One region of the Bowmanella denitrificans genome, then DNA from elsewhere that is predicted to be linked to it. Evidence: predicted binding sites of a transcription regulator. Region 1 holds the regulator's gene; each other region holds the start of a gene.
What was found. Region 1 encodes FNR, which switches genes on or off when oxygen is low (the NO sensors DNR and NnrR bind a similar motif). Its sites were predicted from a motif close to TTGATCTAGATCAA; they were not measured.

Region 2: a site for FNR is predicted at 1,969-1,982, ahead of ABD028_RS20480 (YgaP family membrane protein). Genes of this name have one in related genera too.
Region 3: a site for FNR is predicted at 4,065-4,078, ahead of ABD028_RS13765 (OmpW/AlkL family protein). Genes of this name have one in related genera too.

The regions. Positions count from the first base shown of each region.
Region 1 covers NZ_BAAAEI010000006.1:214,563-220,406, reverse strand. The annotation lists gene ABD028_RS03975 (glucosaminidase domain-containing protein) at 1-187, shown strand, start outside; gene ABD028_RS03970 (DUF2987 domain-containing protein) at 184-831, shown strand; gene ttcA (tRNA 2-thiocytidine(32) synthetase TtcA) at 866-1,783, opposite strand; gene ABD028_RS03960 (DUF4112 domain-containing protein) at 1,855-2,217, opposite strand; gene uspE (universal stress protein UspE) at 2,329-3,264, opposite strand; gene fnr (fumarate/nitrate reduction transcriptional regulator Fnr) at 3,365-4,090, opposite strand; gene ABD028_RS03945 (sulfite exporter TauE/SafE family protein) at 4,174-4,848, opposite strand; gene ccoS (cbb3-type cytochrome oxidase assembly protein CcoS) at 4,841-5,014, opposite strand; gene ABD028_RS03935 (heavy metal translocating P-type ATPase) at 5,014-5,844, opposite strand, start outside.
Region 2 covers NZ_BAAAEI010000028.1:15,981-21,824, reverse strand. The annotation lists gene ABD028_RS20495 (NAD(P)-binding domain-containing protein) at 1-334, opposite strand, end outside; gene ABD028_RS20490 (DUF2884 family protein) at 381-1,157, opposite strand; gene ABD028_RS20485 (hypothetical protein) at 1,427-1,618, shown strand; gene ABD028_RS20480 (YgaP family membrane protein) at 1,661-1,879, opposite strand; gene ABD028_RS20475 (response regulator) at 2,039-2,470, shown strand; gene ABD028_RS20470 (MalY/PatB family protein) at 2,485-3,612, shown strand; gene ABD028_RS20465 (tetratricopeptide repeat protein) at 3,692-4,312, shown strand; gene rnr (ribonuclease R) at 4,434-5,844, shown strand, end outside.
Region 3 covers NZ_BAAAEI010000015.1:32,950-38,793, forward strand. The annotation lists gene ABD028_RS13750 (S66 peptidase family protein) at 1-536, opposite strand, end outside; gene ABD028_RS13755 (M14 family metallopeptidase) at 680-2,071, shown strand; gene ABD028_RS23285 (CZB domain-containing protein) at 2,078-2,455, opposite strand; partial or broken gene ABD028_RS23290 (methyl-accepting chemotaxis protein) at 2,480-3,163, opposite strand; gene ABD028_RS13765 (OmpW/AlkL family protein) at 3,299-4,003, opposite strand; gene ABD028_RS13770 (tryptophan halogenase family protein) at 4,174-5,685, opposite strand; gene ABD028_RS13775 (TonB-dependent receptor) at 5,797-5,844, opposite strand, start outside.

The sequences.
Region 1 (5,844 bases):
CAATATCAACAGTCATTATGCCTACAGCGAACTGCGTGGGATCCGGGCGGGTTTACGTCGAAATCAGCAAACCGTTACCGCTGAATATCTGGTGGAAGGACTGATGGGATACTCAGAGCGTGGTCAGGATTATATTGATGAGTTACTGCAGATGATTCGAGTTAACAGGAAATATTTAAATTCATGAGAATGCTTTTTCTTGGTCTTATGGCCTTCTCCGGTGCAGCTTTAGCGGCTGAGTCACTGGAACTGGATTACGCTACATTGTATAGCCATACACGTAAGCTGGATAAGGACGAACTGTCGGCCTTGCAATTTGCCTTTGGCTTTATGCATCACCAAAGCAAGCAAATGTGTCACCTTGAATCCGCTTATCTGCATACCCAAAAGCAGGATATTCCTTTGCAGATAACGCAAGAACAAAGGTTCACGGTGCCTTCTGAAAAAGCTCTGAGCCTGGCTAAAGCCGTTGCAAGATTTGAATTAACCGAACCGGTAAATCAATGTGACATGTCAGTGCAACTGGAAACTAAAGCAGAGTACCTGAAAACAGCGTACGACCTGCAGGAGCTAGTTTTGCTGTATGATCAGTACACCGAGTTTTTTGATTCCATGGGCAGCTTTCTGGCGTTTATGATGCCATCAGTAAAGGGATTGGTGCTTCACTTTGATAAAAATATGGCGTCTGACGCTATCTGGCTGAACGACAAATTACAACCTGATCTGTCTATACGCGAAGGCGAGCTACGTCTAAGTAAAGACTGGTTGGAAAACAAAGGTCAGTTGCGTTTACCTGTAAGGCCGTACCGCATTACGGCGATAACCGAGTAAAGAAGGGAAGGGCACCCCTTCCCAAACAAGCACATTAGCTTAGCTGTACGATTTGAACTATTTGTTCTTCATCTATGTCGGCAGGATTTTGAGGTGGCCTAATGTCTGGCTGATCAAAGCCAATGTCGCCATCTTCAAACGGATGTTCCTGGGTTTTCAGGTCGGCGAAGTTAAACAGAGCAGGATCCGCCAAGTGTGACGGCGTGACACTTTGCAACGCTCTTGCCATATTCTCAATCCTGCCGGGATATTGTTTATCCCACTGCTGCAGCATTTGCTTGATGACTTTGCGCTGCAGATTCTCCTGAGAGCCGCAAAGATTACAGGGAATAATTGGAAATTCCATTAACTCTGCATATCGCTCCAGGTCTTTTTCAGCGCAGTACGCCAGAGGGCGAATGACCATTTGCTTACCATCATCGCTAACCAGCTTAGGTGGCATAGACTTTAATTTTCCGCCATAAAACATGTTGAGAAACAGTGTTTCCAGCATGTCATCACGGTGGTGTCCCAAGGCAATCTTGGTGGCGCCCAACTCTGTGGCGGTACGATAAAGAATGCCACGTCTTAATCTGGAACATAGCGAACAGGTTGTTTTGCCCTCGGGGATCTTTTCCTTAACGATACTGTAGGTGTCTTCGGTGACGATTTTATAGTCAACGCCCTGGCTGTCCAGGTAGGCCGGCAATACATGAGCAGGGAATCCAGGTTGCTTCTGATCAAGATTGACGGCCACCAGTTCGAACTGAATAGGTGCCACTTTTTGCAGATAACGCAGAATATCCAGCATCGCATAACTGTCTTTGCCGCCAGACAAACACACCATAACTTTATCGCCATGCTCAATCATATTGAAATCGTCAATGGCTTTCCCCGCGCAGCGGCGCAGTCGTTTCTGGAGTTTATTGAAAGCGTATTTCTGTTTAGCGGTTAAATCTTCTAATCGCGTCATGGGGTACCTCTGCAATGAGGCCGGGATTATACCTGCATAACGCACAAGTTACAGCTCTGCTGATGCTTGGCTTACATCTTGGATTGGGCAATCCTGTTGGTGTTATACCATTTCTCCAGTAGCCGCAGATTCATCTGATTGGCTCGGAAAAACACATCCAGCACGTCCCCAATGATAGGTACCAGACCGACAAAAAAGTCTAACAATAAGTTCACCAGTATGCGCAGCTGCAAACGCAGCGGGGCACCCAGTGCGCGTGCAACGATTAACAGTCTCATTGAAATCAGCACGCTGATAACGTCACCCAGACCTGGGATCAGTCCTATAATAAAGTCCCAGCCGAATCTGATACCAAATAAGCTGAATGCACTGTCACTCCAATTGGCCCAGGATCTGGCACTTTTAAGTAAACGCTGGTGATTTTGCGACGCCATTCTAATTTCAACCTATCTTGAGTAGCGGGCTGTAAATTGACGCTGCCAAGCAGCAGGAATCGGATACCCCATTGCTGTGCATACAACAATGGGGCCGTAGGGAAGATTAACTTACTTTTGTTGCAATGGGCTGACAAAGCCGTCAGGTTTAACCGTCAGAACATCGCAATCGAGCATATCGATAACATGTTCAGCGGTATTGCCAATCAATGCTGCAGAAATACCATGTCGTCCTACGGTACCAATAACCACCAGTTCAGCATCCAGTTTTTCTGCCACAGTGGGGATCACATCTTCAGGTAAGCCCTCGCGCACATAACAATGGGTCATATCAATACCATGCGTACTGGCAAAGGTTTTCATCGCATCGATATGGTGGTTTTTCACCGATTGATTAAAACTGGCAGGGTCAAATTCAGGAATTTCGATGGCAATATTTACCGGCGTGCCAGGATAAGAATTCACCAGGTTAACCTGACCGTTGAGGGTGCGGGCAAAATCTAACGCCGTGTGAGTAACCTTCTGATTCAACGAAGCATGTTCTGTGTCTACTGAACCAACATTGACCGCAGCCAGTATCTGTCCCTGTTCAGGCCAGTCATGTTCTTTCACCAGCAATACAGGAACGGGGGCTTTACGCATTAAATGCCAGTCGGTAGGGGTAAAGATCACTGACTTTAACCCGCTGTGTTCATGGGTACCTTTAATGATCAGATCATACTGCTGTTCAATGGTTTCATAAATAATGCTTTCAAATGGCCGATTGTGCCATACCACTTTTGCATCAACAGCCAATGATGGGTCGTCTATCTGCTCCGACAGCAATTCGGTCAACCATTCCGTTCTGTCGTCCACCACGGCCTGACGCATAGTTTCGCGTTCGTCCACCGACAGCATAGTGGTCATTTCGTAGGAGAAATCATAAATGGACAGAAAAGCAGTAATGCTTGCGCCGGTTTTACCCGCTATCAGTACCGCTCTTTTTAAAGCTTTCTGTTGTTCAGTGGTAGGGTCAATGACGACCAGCAATTTTTTATAATTAATCATCCATCTCCTCCGGCAGATCCAATGTGTTTAGTCTATGTACAAACTACATTTCTATCCAATCAGTATGATTGCGTTAGATCAAGTCCGAAGGGGAAAGTTTTTAACTAGTCGTCGCGGAACTGTCCTGCACTTCCTTAAGCTGAGCAGGTTGTACCAGGGTAATAAATTTGCCATCTACTTTTATCAGGCCCTGCTTTTGAAACTTGGTTAGCAGGCGGCTGATGGTTTCTACGGTTAAACCCAGGTAATTTCCAATTTCCGCACGGGTCATACTGAGACGGAACTGGCTGCCGGAAAAGCCGCGTTGATGGTAACGGTCACCCAGATGCGCCAAAAAATGCGCCAGTCGTTGGTTAGCGGTGCGTTTGTTAAGCAACATAAACATATCTTGATCTGCAAGGATTTCATTGCTCATCAAGCGCATTATCTGTTGTCTCAGCCTCGGTAAATCGCCAGACAAGGCTTCCATGGTTTGGAAGGGGATTTCACATACCATCGAGGTTTCCAGCGCCTGCGCGAAGCTTTTATGTTGTTGGTTGTGAATAGCATCAAACCCAATGATATCCCCTGGTAAATGGAAAGCGGTAATTTGCTCTTCTCCGTCAGAGGCCAATACGAAACTCTTAAAAGAGCCGGAGCGCACCGCGAACAAGCTGTTTAACTTATCCCCGGACTGGAACAATCGTTCATTTTTCTGAAATGGCCGCTTACGCTGAATAATATTGTCGAGTTTATCCAGTTCCTTCTCATTCAGAGTAAAAGGCAAACACAACTGACTGATGCTGCAATTCTGACAACTGATGGTACATTCGCGGTGTTGATTCATTGTGGCTATAGATAAATGGCCAGACAGATGGCTAGCTTAGCATTTTTTGGCATAGGTGTAAGCGAAATCAACTAACTTCAGGGTCAGGCTTCAACTGCCATCACATAGGGCGATAAAAGCAGCCACAGGGCACTGATCGCTAACAACACCGCAATAATCTGTTTGCTACGCGGATGTGCCAGTAAAGGCCGTAATTGTTGACTAAAACGCCCCAGGGTCAACAGGGCTGGCAGAGTTCCAAGCCCGAACATCAGCATCAACAGTGCGCCCTGATGGACGCTGCCGGCTGCCAGGCTCCAGGTTAAACTGGAATACACTAAACCACAGGGCAACCACCCCCAGATCAATCCATAAGGCAGCGCCCATGCCGGACTTTTAAACGGAATAAAGCGTTTAGACAGCGGTGCAACCGGTCGCCACAACTTAGCTCCCTGTTTTTCTAACCAAGACAAGCCGCGCCACCAATTGCCGATATACAGCGCCAGGGCCAGCAGAAACAAGCCACTGAGCAAATTCAAAATAGCCATGCCGCCCGCAATCTGATGGCTGAAAAGCTGACCAAGCCCCCCGGTTATCGCCCCAGCCAGGCTGTAACTGGCAAGTCTACCGCTATGGTAGGCCAGCTCAAAAGGCAAAGGGGAACGATCTTTGGGAATAGAAAAACTCAGTGCACCGACAATGCCACCACACATCGCAACGCAATGCACACTGCCTGCCAGACCAATAAGAAGTGCAGAAAGCAGCGTCAGATCAGTCACGCTGGTTTTTATCCCCGCCCGAGGGTTTGTCATCATCGAACAGAATGTTGTGGCCCTGACGTTCCAGGTCGTCAAACTGTCCGGACTTTACTGCCCAGAAAAAAATCACGATGGCGATAGTGACAATCACAATCGCAAGGGGAATAAGGATATATAAAATGCCCATTAGGAATCGGCCTTAAGTAGTCGAACAGAATTGGCTACCACAATAATAGAGCTTAGCGACATACCAACTACCCCCAACCAAGGGGTTAAATAACCGCAAACGGCCAGTGGCAGCACCAACAGGTTATAACCCAATGCCCAGGCCATGTTCTGCTTTATCTTGGCCCTGCTGCGTTTAGCCATATTGAATAACACCGGTAACAGGGTCAAAGAAGGCTTAATTAAAATAACATCAGCGGCATTTTTAGCTAACTCGGTCGCACCACCAACGGCTACTGAAACCTGTGCAGCGGCCAGCACTGGGGCGTCATTAATGCCATCCCCCATCATCAGTACATGCTGTCCCTGATGCTGTAATTCCTGCATCTTTTTGAGTTTCTGCTCTGGTTTGCACTGACTATATAACCTATCAATCTGCAATGCCTGGCCAATTTTGCTAACATTTTGCTGATTGTCGCCACTGATAATGCAATGTTGATAGTGGTTGAGTTGCTTTAGCATCGCAGCAGCATCGGGGCGAATCTGGTCGGTCAAGACAAAGCCCGCCAAAATGCCATTTCGGTCGGCCAGCAACACATTACATGCACTCAGACTATCCGGCACTGGGTGAGACATAAGGTGCTGGCTACCAATCCGGTATTCCTGACCATCAATCCAGCCGATCAGGCCAAAGCCAGGCATGACCTGCACGTTTTCGGCTAACGTTCCGGCGTAAGGGGCAAAAGCTTTAGCCAATGGGTGCTCAGAATAGCTTTCCAGCGCGGCGGCTAAACGTAGCAACATTTCGTCACTGTGCGCCGACAGATTAATGGTCTGCTGCAAACTGAATTT
Region 2 (5,844 bases), on a different contig from region 1:
CCCCGTATACCGAGGTGCTGCTGATAAAAAGGATGTGACTTTTCTGTACCAGTGCCTGATTAACCAAGGCGGTCATGGCTGCGATAAATCTAACTTCATCAAACTCCCGGCGTCCGGGCGGAATATTTATCACCAGTACATCGGGGGGGGCGACTGACCAGGGCAGCGTCGCGCCGAGTGAATATTCAAAAGCCTGAATGCCTTGCTCTGCCATGAATTTCAGTTTGTCTTTATTTCTGGCGGTGCCCAGCACGGTATAACCATTGGCTTTTAGCTGCATGGCCAGTGGCAAGCCCAGCCAGCCGCAGCCACAGATTCCGATCTTTTTGTGCATATAAAAAAGCGGCTTACGCCGCCCAGGGAGAAAGATAAAGCCGAGCTTACATGGAATATTTGGACTCGGAAACTTCGATCATATTCAGGCCCGATAGCTGGGGGATGCTACTGCTGATTTGATTTTCCAGGCTATCCAGCTGGCTCAGGTCATAGCAAAGAGTCTGTGCCTGTGCCTCAATGCCCGCCGCGCGTACTTCCATATCGGCTTCTAACTGTTCGCCAAATCTGTCCATACGTTTCTCGAATGCTTGCATATCGCCGCCACTGAACAGCATTTCTTTACCAATGGCGATCATCAAACTGCCCATGGAACGCTGTACCAGTTTTTCCAGTTTTTGTTCAAACTCCGACTCAAAATCTTCGCCAAGAAACTGGCCATTGTCGAAGTTGGCCGAGTTAAATCTGATGCTACCGTCGTCGGCGTAGAATTCCTGGTGCAGCTTAATACGCAAGGCGTCAATTTCTGATGACAGATCGGCAACCAGTTCGTTGTCTTCCCCCAGCAATTGATTAAATGCCTTTGCAACCCCCTCATTAGCCAAGGCCACCGCATCCAAAGCAATACCCGCTACTTTAGGAGCGAGATCATTAACGTTTTGATGGTATTGATTCAGCATGTTTAACTGAGTATGGCTTAAGTGCATTTCCTGACCGTTTAATAGTGCTTTATGGCCATCCAGGTGCAATAGCTTGTCATCGGGCAAGTGCAGGGTAAGTTGCCCATGACTCAACTCCATCTCACCATGCAGGTTCATATTGCAGTCATTGGCCATGCTGGCAGTGGAAAAAAACAGGGCTGTGGCAGCGACTAAGGTTCTCATTGATTTATCCTCTATTGGGCTTTGCCTTCGGTATTGCTTCAGCAACCCTTGTGCCAATGGAATAAATTCATAGTTAACAGATGCTTATGTTTTTCAGGTGGAGTAGGTAAGAGGTGGATTTAGCGATTTTTGCTAAAAGTTAACAAAATTCACTAACTGTCGATGTGAAGCGCTTGCAACCGGTGGCTAAAAATTTGATCTAACACACTGATTTATCCTCTTGTTTTGATGCATAATAAGCACAGCTTGAATGTAACTTGGGGTGAACTATGAGCAACTGGATTGAAGCCTTGCTGTTTGGCTTGGCACTGTTAGCTTTCGTATTGGGCTTTAGCAGCATCATTATGGCCATGATCCACAAACCTGTAACAGTTGACGCTGAAATGAAAGAAAAGGTCGAATACGGCTTTTTTGGTGTGGCTGGTTTAGTACTCTGTATTTTATTCAGCTACGCCATTTAATTAAGATACATAAATAAGGCGCTTTGAGCGCCTTATTTGTTTTTAGTGGTTTGCCGGTTTGTGGTAGGTGTCAATGCCCAACAGTTTATAGACCAGGCATATACCGCTGGATGCGGTGGTCCACAGCAGCAAACCCGCAATGGCCAGAATTGCGCTGGTTGTATTTGAAAATATCCCCTCTACCGCCATTGCCAACAGGATACAGGACAAAACTGAACGTACGGCTGTATCCAGAACGCCAACATTATCATTGTCTTTCATTGATTTTTCTCCGTCCGATTGATGGCATCATTGTCTTCTTTGCACAAAAATTGGACATTGATGTCCGTCAAATTCCAGAAGGCAATAAATTGTTCCAGATCAAATTTGTTTCCTTCGCGGTCGCGGGCATATAGTAGCCCTCTAAATTAGGAGAATAGGATGGACGTAAAGATCAGTGCTGTACTTTTGAATGCGCTGGTGCTGGAGGATGACGGCATTACCCAGGAGCTGCTCGGGCACCTGTTGCGTGATATGAACTTTGCTGAAATCAGTTTTTTCGGTGACGGGGTGCCTGCCCTTAACCACCTTAACGAGGTGGGAAGCGGCTACTACGACTTGGTCGTCTGCGACTGGCATATGCGAACCATGAGCGGGCTGGAATTCCTGACCGCATTTCGTCAGTTGCAGCCTGAAACACCTTTTTTGATGCTTACCGGCGACGCTACCCGCGAAAACGTAGTCGAAGCACTTAAAGCCGGTGTCACAGAATTTATTGCCAAGCCTTTCTCCAGAAAAGAGTTGCAGGAAAAACTGGCGCGAGTACTGCGTGAAAAACTGCAACGGGATTATCGTGACCCATCAAATGAATGAGAAAAGAGAGCCCTATGGATTTTGATCAGATTATCGACCGCAGCCAAAGCTGTTCATTTAAATGGAACAAGTATCAGGGCCGCGACATTTTGCCTATGTGGGTGGCAGACAGCGAATTTCGCTGTGCTCAGCCGATTCTGGATGCGTTGCATAACCGGGTTGAGCATGGTCTGTTGGGCTATACGCTGCCGGCGCAGTATGAACCGGCTAAACAAGCTATTGTGCACTGGCTGGGTCGCCAGTATAACTGGCAGATAGAATCAGACTGGGTTGTCTGGACCCCTGGTGTTGTGCCAGCCTTCAATGTGGCCTGCAAGGCCTATTGCCAGCCTGGTGATAAGGTTTTAGTTCAAGTACCCAACTATCCGCCACTTTTAGCCGCTCCGGCACTGAACCAATTACAACGGGTAGATATCCCAACCATTGAAGAGTCAGGTCGCTGGCAACTGGATTTCGAAAGCCTGGAGCGGCAAGCCGCTGATCCTAAGGCCAAGCTTTTGATTTTATGCAACCCTATGAATCCAGTGGGTTCGGTGCTGAGTGAGGCTGAACTTGAGCGAGTGGCAGATATTTGTCAGCGTCATGGCCTGATGTTGTGTTCTGATGAAATTCATTGCGACCTGATTCTGGATGAGCAGGCATTGCATATTCCTGCCAGCAAGCTGGAAAGTTTAAAACATCATTCAGTTACCCTGATGGCCGCCAGTAAGACCTTCAATATTGCTGGCTTAGGTGCGTCTTTTGCGGTTATTCCTGATGCCAAAGTACGGCAGCAGTTTGTCCAGGCTGCCATGGGGATAGTGCCTTGGGTCAATGTGCTGGGATTGTTTGCAACAGAGGCTGCATTTACCTTGTGTGATGACTGGTATCAGGCGCAGCTCGATTATTTGCGTGGTAACCGCGATTATCTGATGCAGGAAATCAACAAAATAGACGGATTGCGTCTGCTTAAGCCTCAGGCTACCTTCCTGGCTTGGGTGGATGCCCGCGGGCTGGAGGAGGATAATCCGCAGAAATGGTGCGAAGAAAAAGGGGTGGGTCCCTCGCCGGGTGTCGACTTTGGCGACAAGGGATTTTTCCGGATTAACTTTGGTTGTCCGCGCAGTTACCTTGAGCAGGCCGTTGCCAGACTAAAAGGGTAAGGCTGATTCTGATGGAATCCGTTCTTCAGCATCCAGTTGACGGGCCGATACAGACAACACACCCACAAGAGGATTGAAGATGAAAGCCCTGGCTGCTTTGCCCCTGATGTTGTCATTATGCCTCTCTGTTCAGGCTGAGGAAGAGCTCAAAGCTGTGCAGCTTTATTCACAGGACGAGTTGATTGCGCTTATCCGTGACAACACCCATTTAGATCGGGTGGTGCTAGATAAATGCCAGTTGGTGCAAGATATTGAAGCCAGAGCGCAGACATTGATGGTGCCCGCCTACCAATTCTTATGGGGCGATATGCTGGCCTGGGGAGTCTGTGTTAAGGCCGATCCTGAGCGAGGTATACACTATATGCGACAGGCGGCCCAGCAGGGGCTGCCCGAGGCGCTGGAACAACTGGGGCGCTATTACGCACTGGGCAAACTGGTGCAACAGGATAAGCAAAAAGCCGTGGTGTTTTTGCGCGAAGCGGCTGGCCTGGGTAATCTGAAAGCGCAGATCCGTCTGGCAGAACTGTTTATCGAAGGCTATGGCAGCCCGTATGACTATGAAGATGCTTACCACTGGTTGTATAACGCTATTACCGATGACAAGCCAACTCACCAGAAAATTGCCCGTTGTTTGCAAGAACTTGAAAAATTGATGCACCCCAAGGCGGTTCGAGCCGCCAAGCGAGCGCTGGACAGTTAAGGAATTTGAGTAGGATTGGCTGTAACTGCTGTGCAAATCTGTTTTGCTGAAATTCCCTGCTACTATCAATGCGCGAGTTCGCTATACTAGGGGCCTAAACCTGATATAACGGACTCCGCATTTGTCTCAATCTGACGATCCTTACTTCCAACGGGAACAGGAAAAGTACGAAAATCCTGTCGCCAGCCGCGAATACCTGCTGCAAATTCTTACCGATAAAAACAAGCCGCTTTCCTTTATGGAGATTTGCGAGCTGGTGGATGCCATGGACGAAGAGAGTCGTATTGGCATTCAACGCCGCTTAAGGGCCATGGAGCGTGAAGGACAGATTCTGTTCACCCGTTCAAAAAAATATGGCTTGGCTGAAAAAATGGATCTGATCCGTGGCAAGGTGCTGGGGCATCGGGATGGCTTTGGTTTTCTTAAGCGGGATGACGGTCAGCCGGATCTGTTTATTCATAATGCCCAGATGCAGGCTTTGCTGCATGGTGACATAGTACTGGTAACCGAAAGCAGCCAGAATTTTAAAGGCAAGAAGGAAGCTCGTATTGTGCGGGTTGTTGAGCCGCGCAGTGAAGCCATTGTCGGGCGTTTTTTCCTGGAGCAGGGGCTGGGACTGGTGGTACCAGATGACAGCCGAATCTGCCAGGAAATCATTATTCCACCAGAGCATGTGAATGGTGCCCGCCAGGGACATGTCGTAGTAGTGGAAATCATCCAGCGGCCGATGAAACGCGTGAATACAGTGGGGAAAATTGTCGAAGTGCTGGGGGAGCATATGGCCCCGGGCATGGAAATCGAAATGGCGCTGCGCACCTTTGATATTCCGCACAACTGGCCCAAAGACGTTGAAAAGCAGGTTAAGGGGCTCACAGAGCAAGTCCCTGAAGAGGCTAAGCAAGGCCGATTGGACTTGCGTGAGCTTCCGCTGGTGACTATTGATGGTGAAGACGCCAGGGATTTTGACGATGCCGTATATTGCGAACCGCTGGATGATGGTGGCTGGCAGCTTTGGGTGGCGATAGCCGATGTCAGTTACTATGTGCGTCCGGCTACCGCGTTGGACAAAGAGGCCATCGAAAGGGGCAATTCGGTGTATTTCCCCGAGCAGGTTGTGCCCATGTTACCAGAGGTACTATCGAACGGGCTATGTTCATTAAACCCGCAGGTCGATCGTCTGTGTATGGTCTGTGAAATGCAGGTGTCCAAGTCAGGGCAACTCAAGGAATACCAGTTTTATGAAGCGGTAATGAACTCCCATGCCAGACTGACTTACACCAAGGTGTGGGATATTCTGCAGGGAGATAAAGAGCTTTATCAGCGTTACGAGCCTTTGGTGCCACATCTGCGAAATCTGCATGATCTGTTCCGCACCCTGAAAAAAGCCAGAGGGCGGCGTGGGGCCATTGAGTTTGAAACCCAGGAAAACAAATTTATTTTCAATGCCCAGCGCAAGATTGATCATATTGTGCCGGTGGTGCGCAACGACGCCCATAAAATGATTGAAGAATGTATGATCCTGGCCAACGTCA
Region 3 (5,844 bases), on a different contig from region 1:
ATGGTGCGTACCTGCTCGGCCTGAAATTGCCCCCAGTACGACATCCCCACTGGCCCGTGAAATGACACCAACCCGGTATAGTGATACAAGCTATTCAGCAACGACGTGATATCACTGTATCCCAGCAACACTTTGGGATTGGCCGCAATGTTGGCAAAGTCCAGATAGGGCAACAGGCGGTTACACCCCCAACCACCACGAATAGCCACAATGCCTTGCACCGAAGGATCGGCAAAGGCCTGGTTTATATCCTCTGCCCGGGCTTTATCCTGTCCAGCCAGGTATCCATAGCGGTCCAGAATATGCTGCCCCGTATCAACTGCCAGGCCCATGGCCTGGAAAGATTCTTTGGCTATTGCCACTTCATCGGGATCAAAAATCGCACTGGCCGGTGCCACCAGACGAATCTTGTCGCCCTGCCGGAGCCGTTTCGGCAGTTTGGCTGATACACTGGCGTTTGCCAGTACGGTAGTAGGTACAAGTTGGCTGGCCATAAGACCCGCGGTGGACGCTTTAATAAAGCCTCTACGGTCCATATAAACTCCTCAATATATTGCTTTTGGGCTGCCTGGTGGAAAATTTGGGATCAACAACGCCGTGAGTTTTGACTTGTTACTGACCAATGATTAACCTGATATAAATAAATTATTACCATAAAATCACATTAAAGTAATAAATAATGAAACCACTGTTATTTATCATGAGCCTGATTATGTCAATGTCATTGTTTGCTGCCCCGATTAACTGGCCATCCTTTCAGGTACCCGGACTGGACAAGCCCCAACTGCGTTATGCGGATATTCAAGCATACCTGGCGCAGGCCAAGGCCGACCCGCAATTCAGGGTAGACAAAATAGGCCAGTCATTCGAAGGCCGCGATATCTTTCGTATCGGATTTGGTCAGGGTCCGGTCAGGGTGATGCTGTGGTCACAAATGCATGGCGACGAACCCACCGCCACCGCGGCGGTATTTGATTTAATTGCACGCATCCAGCAAGACCAAGCCTGGCGGGCGCAATGGCAGAACAAGCTAAGCCTGTATATTATCCCGATGTTAAACCCGGATGGTGCCGAACGGGCCACCAGAGAAAATGCCCAGGGCATAGACATTAATCGTGACGCCGCTGCCCTGCAGACCCCGGAAGGCAGGATTCTGCTGGAGCAGGCCAAGGCTATTAAGCCGGCTTTTGGTTTTAACCTGCACGATCAGAACCGTTTCTATGCCGCTGGCGACAGCCTTAATCCGGCTACTATTTCATTATTGGCTCCGGCCTTTGATCAGGCCAAAACCATTAGCCCGGCCCGTAAAAAGGCCATGCAGCTTATCGGCGTGTTAAAACAGGTGGCCGATGAGATGATCCCTGGCCACTTAGGCCGCTACGACGATACCTTTGCCCCCCGTGCCTTTGGCGATAATCTGGCGGGTATGGGTATCAGCACCATTTTGATTGAGTCCGGTGCCCACCGAAATGATGCCAACCGCCAGGTGGCCAGAACCCTTAACCTGGCCATGCTCAGTGCCGCTATCGACAGTATTGCCTCGGCTGGTTTTGAAAACCAAAGCCTGTCCGCCTATCAGGCCATCCCGATGAACAGGCGGGAAGCATTTCGCGATGTCATTATTAAGAATGTGCAGGTCGAGGCAAACAGCCAGTCATACCAGCTCGATATTGCCCTGGATCTGGATCTACCGGATGCAGATGCCGTGCGTATTAAAGAAGTGGGCGACCTGTCTACTTATACGGCATTCTTTACATTTGATGCCGAAGGCTGGCACTACAAACCTGCCAGGGAGTATCGACTGGACGCCCCCCTGGTTTTAGATAAGGCGGGTTATTTAGCCCTGTTAAAACAGGGTATTGGAATATTTGACCGCAATGGTCATCCAATTGAAAACCGCAGCACACTGCCGCTGGCGATAAAAACCACCTTGTCATCGCAACCCAAACCACATAAAAACGGGCCGGCGATATTTTTTCTCGAACACCAAGACGGCCGGCAGATGGCTGTTATTCAGGGATTATTGATTGATCTCGAACAGGGCAAGGTGCTGAACCGATACAGCACCTGAGCAAACCTATTTACCGATCTGCTGCCCCATTCTGGCCAGGATTTTAATTGTGTCGTCACTGGCCGTTTCCATACTTTTCAGGGCACTGATGGACGCTTGCATATCGCCCGCCACCAGTTTTTCCAGGGCCTGCAATCCCCCCTTATGCACTGCTGCATGGGGTTTTTCCAGGCTGGCATAGCTGTCCAGGTGGCGGAAGTTCGCCGCCCCATCGCCCTGATAGTACCATTTACCCAATCGACATTGATGGTGATCGGAAACCTCGCCATTGGCGGATTGATTATTCAACCAGCGCCGGTAAATAACCTGTTTCCACACCATATGATCCAGCTTCACGGTTTCGATAAAACTGGCCATGGCTTCGTCGGTAATAGTGGCATGCATTGAGCGGGAATGATCAATCAGACTTTCCAGCGACTTCGCGGTTTCTGTGGCGGTATCCAGCATCTCCGAACATTGATTCAGCGTGCTGGAAATATTGTTATCGGCTTCCAGGGTGCTTTTATCGATATCAGCCACCTGCTTGGCAATTTCCGCACTGGCTTCCCCCGCCCGCTGGGCCAGCGTCCTGACTTCGTCGGCAACCACGGCAAAACCGCGGCCCTGTTCCCCGGCACGGGCCGCTTCAATAGCCGCATTCAATGCCAGCAGGTTAGTCTGTTCAGAAATATTATTAATGATGCTGACAAACTTGGTGATTTCCTGAGCTACTCCACGCAGCCGGGAAATACCGGAATGAGTCAGCTTAACTTCCTGGTCAACTTTGTTAAGACCGCTCAATAAGGTTGCCATATTGGCCGAAGATTGGTCATAGATAGCAGAAGAACTAATAATATTATCTCGTTCTTCAAGCATATGATTGGCCAGTTCGGCCACCCTTTCGCGAATCTCTGACAAGGGATTCATGCCATTGACGGCCATACGCATCACACCCAAGTCGTGCTTTTCCCGTGCTTTTTCATCCAGTTGATGCTGCAAAGCGTCGCTCTGACTTCGGGCCTGTAGCAGTTGTGCCTGCAGTTCCTGATTTTGTTGTTTGAGGCGTTCCACTTCGGATTGTGAATCGGTCAGTCTGCTGGCTTTAACAAACATGGGTTATTGTTCTCGTTTTTCCTGGATAGCATTGAGAATAATGGCTTTATAGGATTCTCGCTATGAATTTAACATGGCCATAACAACAAAAAAGGCGGTGATTACACCGCCAGCTCCGCCAGGGAGGTTGGGAACTTAAAAACTGTAGCGGGCACCCAGCATAAAGATCATTGGGTCGATATTCACTGTTACCGGTTGGACGCTGGTGCCATTAACCCGCACTTCGGCATCGGTATCAATATCGGCCCAGGCCACCATGGCATGCACACCCCAGTTCTGATTCAGTTTGTAGTTAAAACCGGCCTGTACCGCCACACCAAATGAATCATCCAGGTGCAGACTCACATCATCTCCCGCGGTAGCGGCCCCGGTGGATACCAGTACGTTCTTCAGCGCCGGGCTAACCTTTTCAGAAAAAAACAGCGTGTAGTTCAGGCCCAGTCCCACAAAGGGGCGAAATGCCTGTTGCTTGTCCATAAAGTGGTATTGCATCAACAAGGTGGGCGGCAGATGCTTGGTTTCACCTACGGCCAGACCATCAACTGCGCCGACTGAGCTGTCCAGGCTGATATCATGGGAAAACGGTGTGGCCGCAATCAGCTCCAGTGTCCAGTTGTCGTTCAGGTCGTAATCAAATGTCAGGCCAAGCTGGGTATTGCTGTCTACATCCAATTTACTTGAGTTCTGTGGCAATCCCGCCACGCTTTCCACCACATTCAGATAGGTGCTGTCGGCATTAGGATTGACATTGATGGCGCCAACATTGACGTGAAAATTGGCCAGCGCGGCCGGGGCAAACATAGCAGCCATCAGGGCGGATGTGGTAAACAGAGACTTCATATTTCTCTCCAGAGTGTTGTGTGTCTGGTGAGGATTGTGCTGCTACATGGCCTGCAATAATCTGATTGAGATCAAGTTTTTCAGCTCGCCAGCAGGGCCAAAAGCGCCTAAGCGCCTTTGTTATGATCCAAATCAAATGAAATGCACAGCCGCCTGGCTGGCAGATAGATTTACCCCGCCCTGAGCTGGGCCAATGCTTGCATATGCGGTGGGAAGTTCATGGCACAACCCTGAATAAAGCGCTGAATGCCATCAATCTTATATTGGTTAGCCAGCTCACTGCCCGGCTTCAGTTGTTCCTGACTGGGGTAAATACCTTTGCCCGCCAGTAAGCAGTTCCAGGAGACATTAGGAAAATAGGCATCCAGCTTCTGTTTTTCCAGCTCATCGGTAATGTTATTGCCCGCCATCCAGGACATCAGAATGGAACGCAGTGACATGGAGATCTTCTCGTTGCTGCCACAGGCACGCCAGTATTCGCTATCGGTGCGGGAGCTAATGCGATAATGGCAAACAATATAGTCGCGTACCGCGTCAAATCGATTACTGATGCGCTGATTAAAGGCCTCGCGATGCTGGTCGCTGCCATTACCCTGGTTATAGGCCTCGATAAAACGCACCACAGTTTCCTGCACCATATCCAGAGCAGTGGCTTCCAGTGGTTCAATAAAGCCTTGCGACAAGCCCACCGCCAGACAGTTCTTGACCCAGTGGCGCGCCCCCCGTCCCACCTTAAATTGCAGACGACGTGCTTCCGTGTCTTTATCCAGCAAGCCTAAGTGCGAGCGAAACTCGGTCTCTGCCTGATCATGATCCACAAAAGCCGAACTATACACGTAACCATTGCCTACTCGATTGGTCAGCGGTATACGCCAGGCCCAGCCATATTTAAGGGCGGTTGACACGGTATGCGGGGCAATATCCTGATCCGCTTCGGTAGCAAACACCACGGCCGAGTCATTGAACAGGCTGTCGGCACAGCTTAAAAATGGCTCTTTTAAGGCCTGCTGGATCAACTGCCCCTTAAAGCCGGTTGAATCAACATAGAAGTCGCCTTTGATCTTGTCGCCACTGTCGGTGACCAGACAATCGATATTACCGGCACTGTCCAGCAACACCTCAGTCACTGTCGCATATTGGTGTTTCACTCCCTTGCCAGCCGCAAAACGTGCCAGGTACTGGCCCAGCAAGCCGGAGTCGAAGTGGTAGCCATAGTTAATTTCAAAGGGAAAATTCGGCGGTGCCAGAGGCGCCAGCTTTTGCCGGATCAGTTCAGTGGTCAGAAAGAAATGATCCGGATGGCCTTCCAGATCAACGCCTTTACGACGCAGAAAACTATTATGAAAAAACGCCGGCGCGGTAAACTGGTCAGGCTGACACAAAAACGGGTGCACATACTGACTAAAGCCGGGTTTTACCGACCAGTCCTTAAAGGTTATACCCACTTTGTAGGTGGCATTACAGGCTGGCATCCACTCGCTTTCCTTGGCACCGATCGTCTGCATAAAGCCTTTAAGCGGTGGAGTGGAACCTTCGCCCACACCGATAATGCCAATATCCGGTGACTCCACCAGGGTGATCTCCACTCCTTTGTCTGCCCAATGGGTCGCCATCAGATTAGCGGCAATCCAGCCTGCGGTACCACCGCCAAGGATAACGATTCTGTTAATGCTTTGCGTCATGGGATTTACCTTCTACTTCTGTACCTGCTCAGCATAGCGGCTACCAGATAAAAAATCGCCCACCAGAAGCGGGCGACTGGCATCTGCCCGGTTACCCGGGCTACATTCAACTTAGTATTTGTAATTGAAACCTAAGTAATACTGGCGACCAAACTCGGT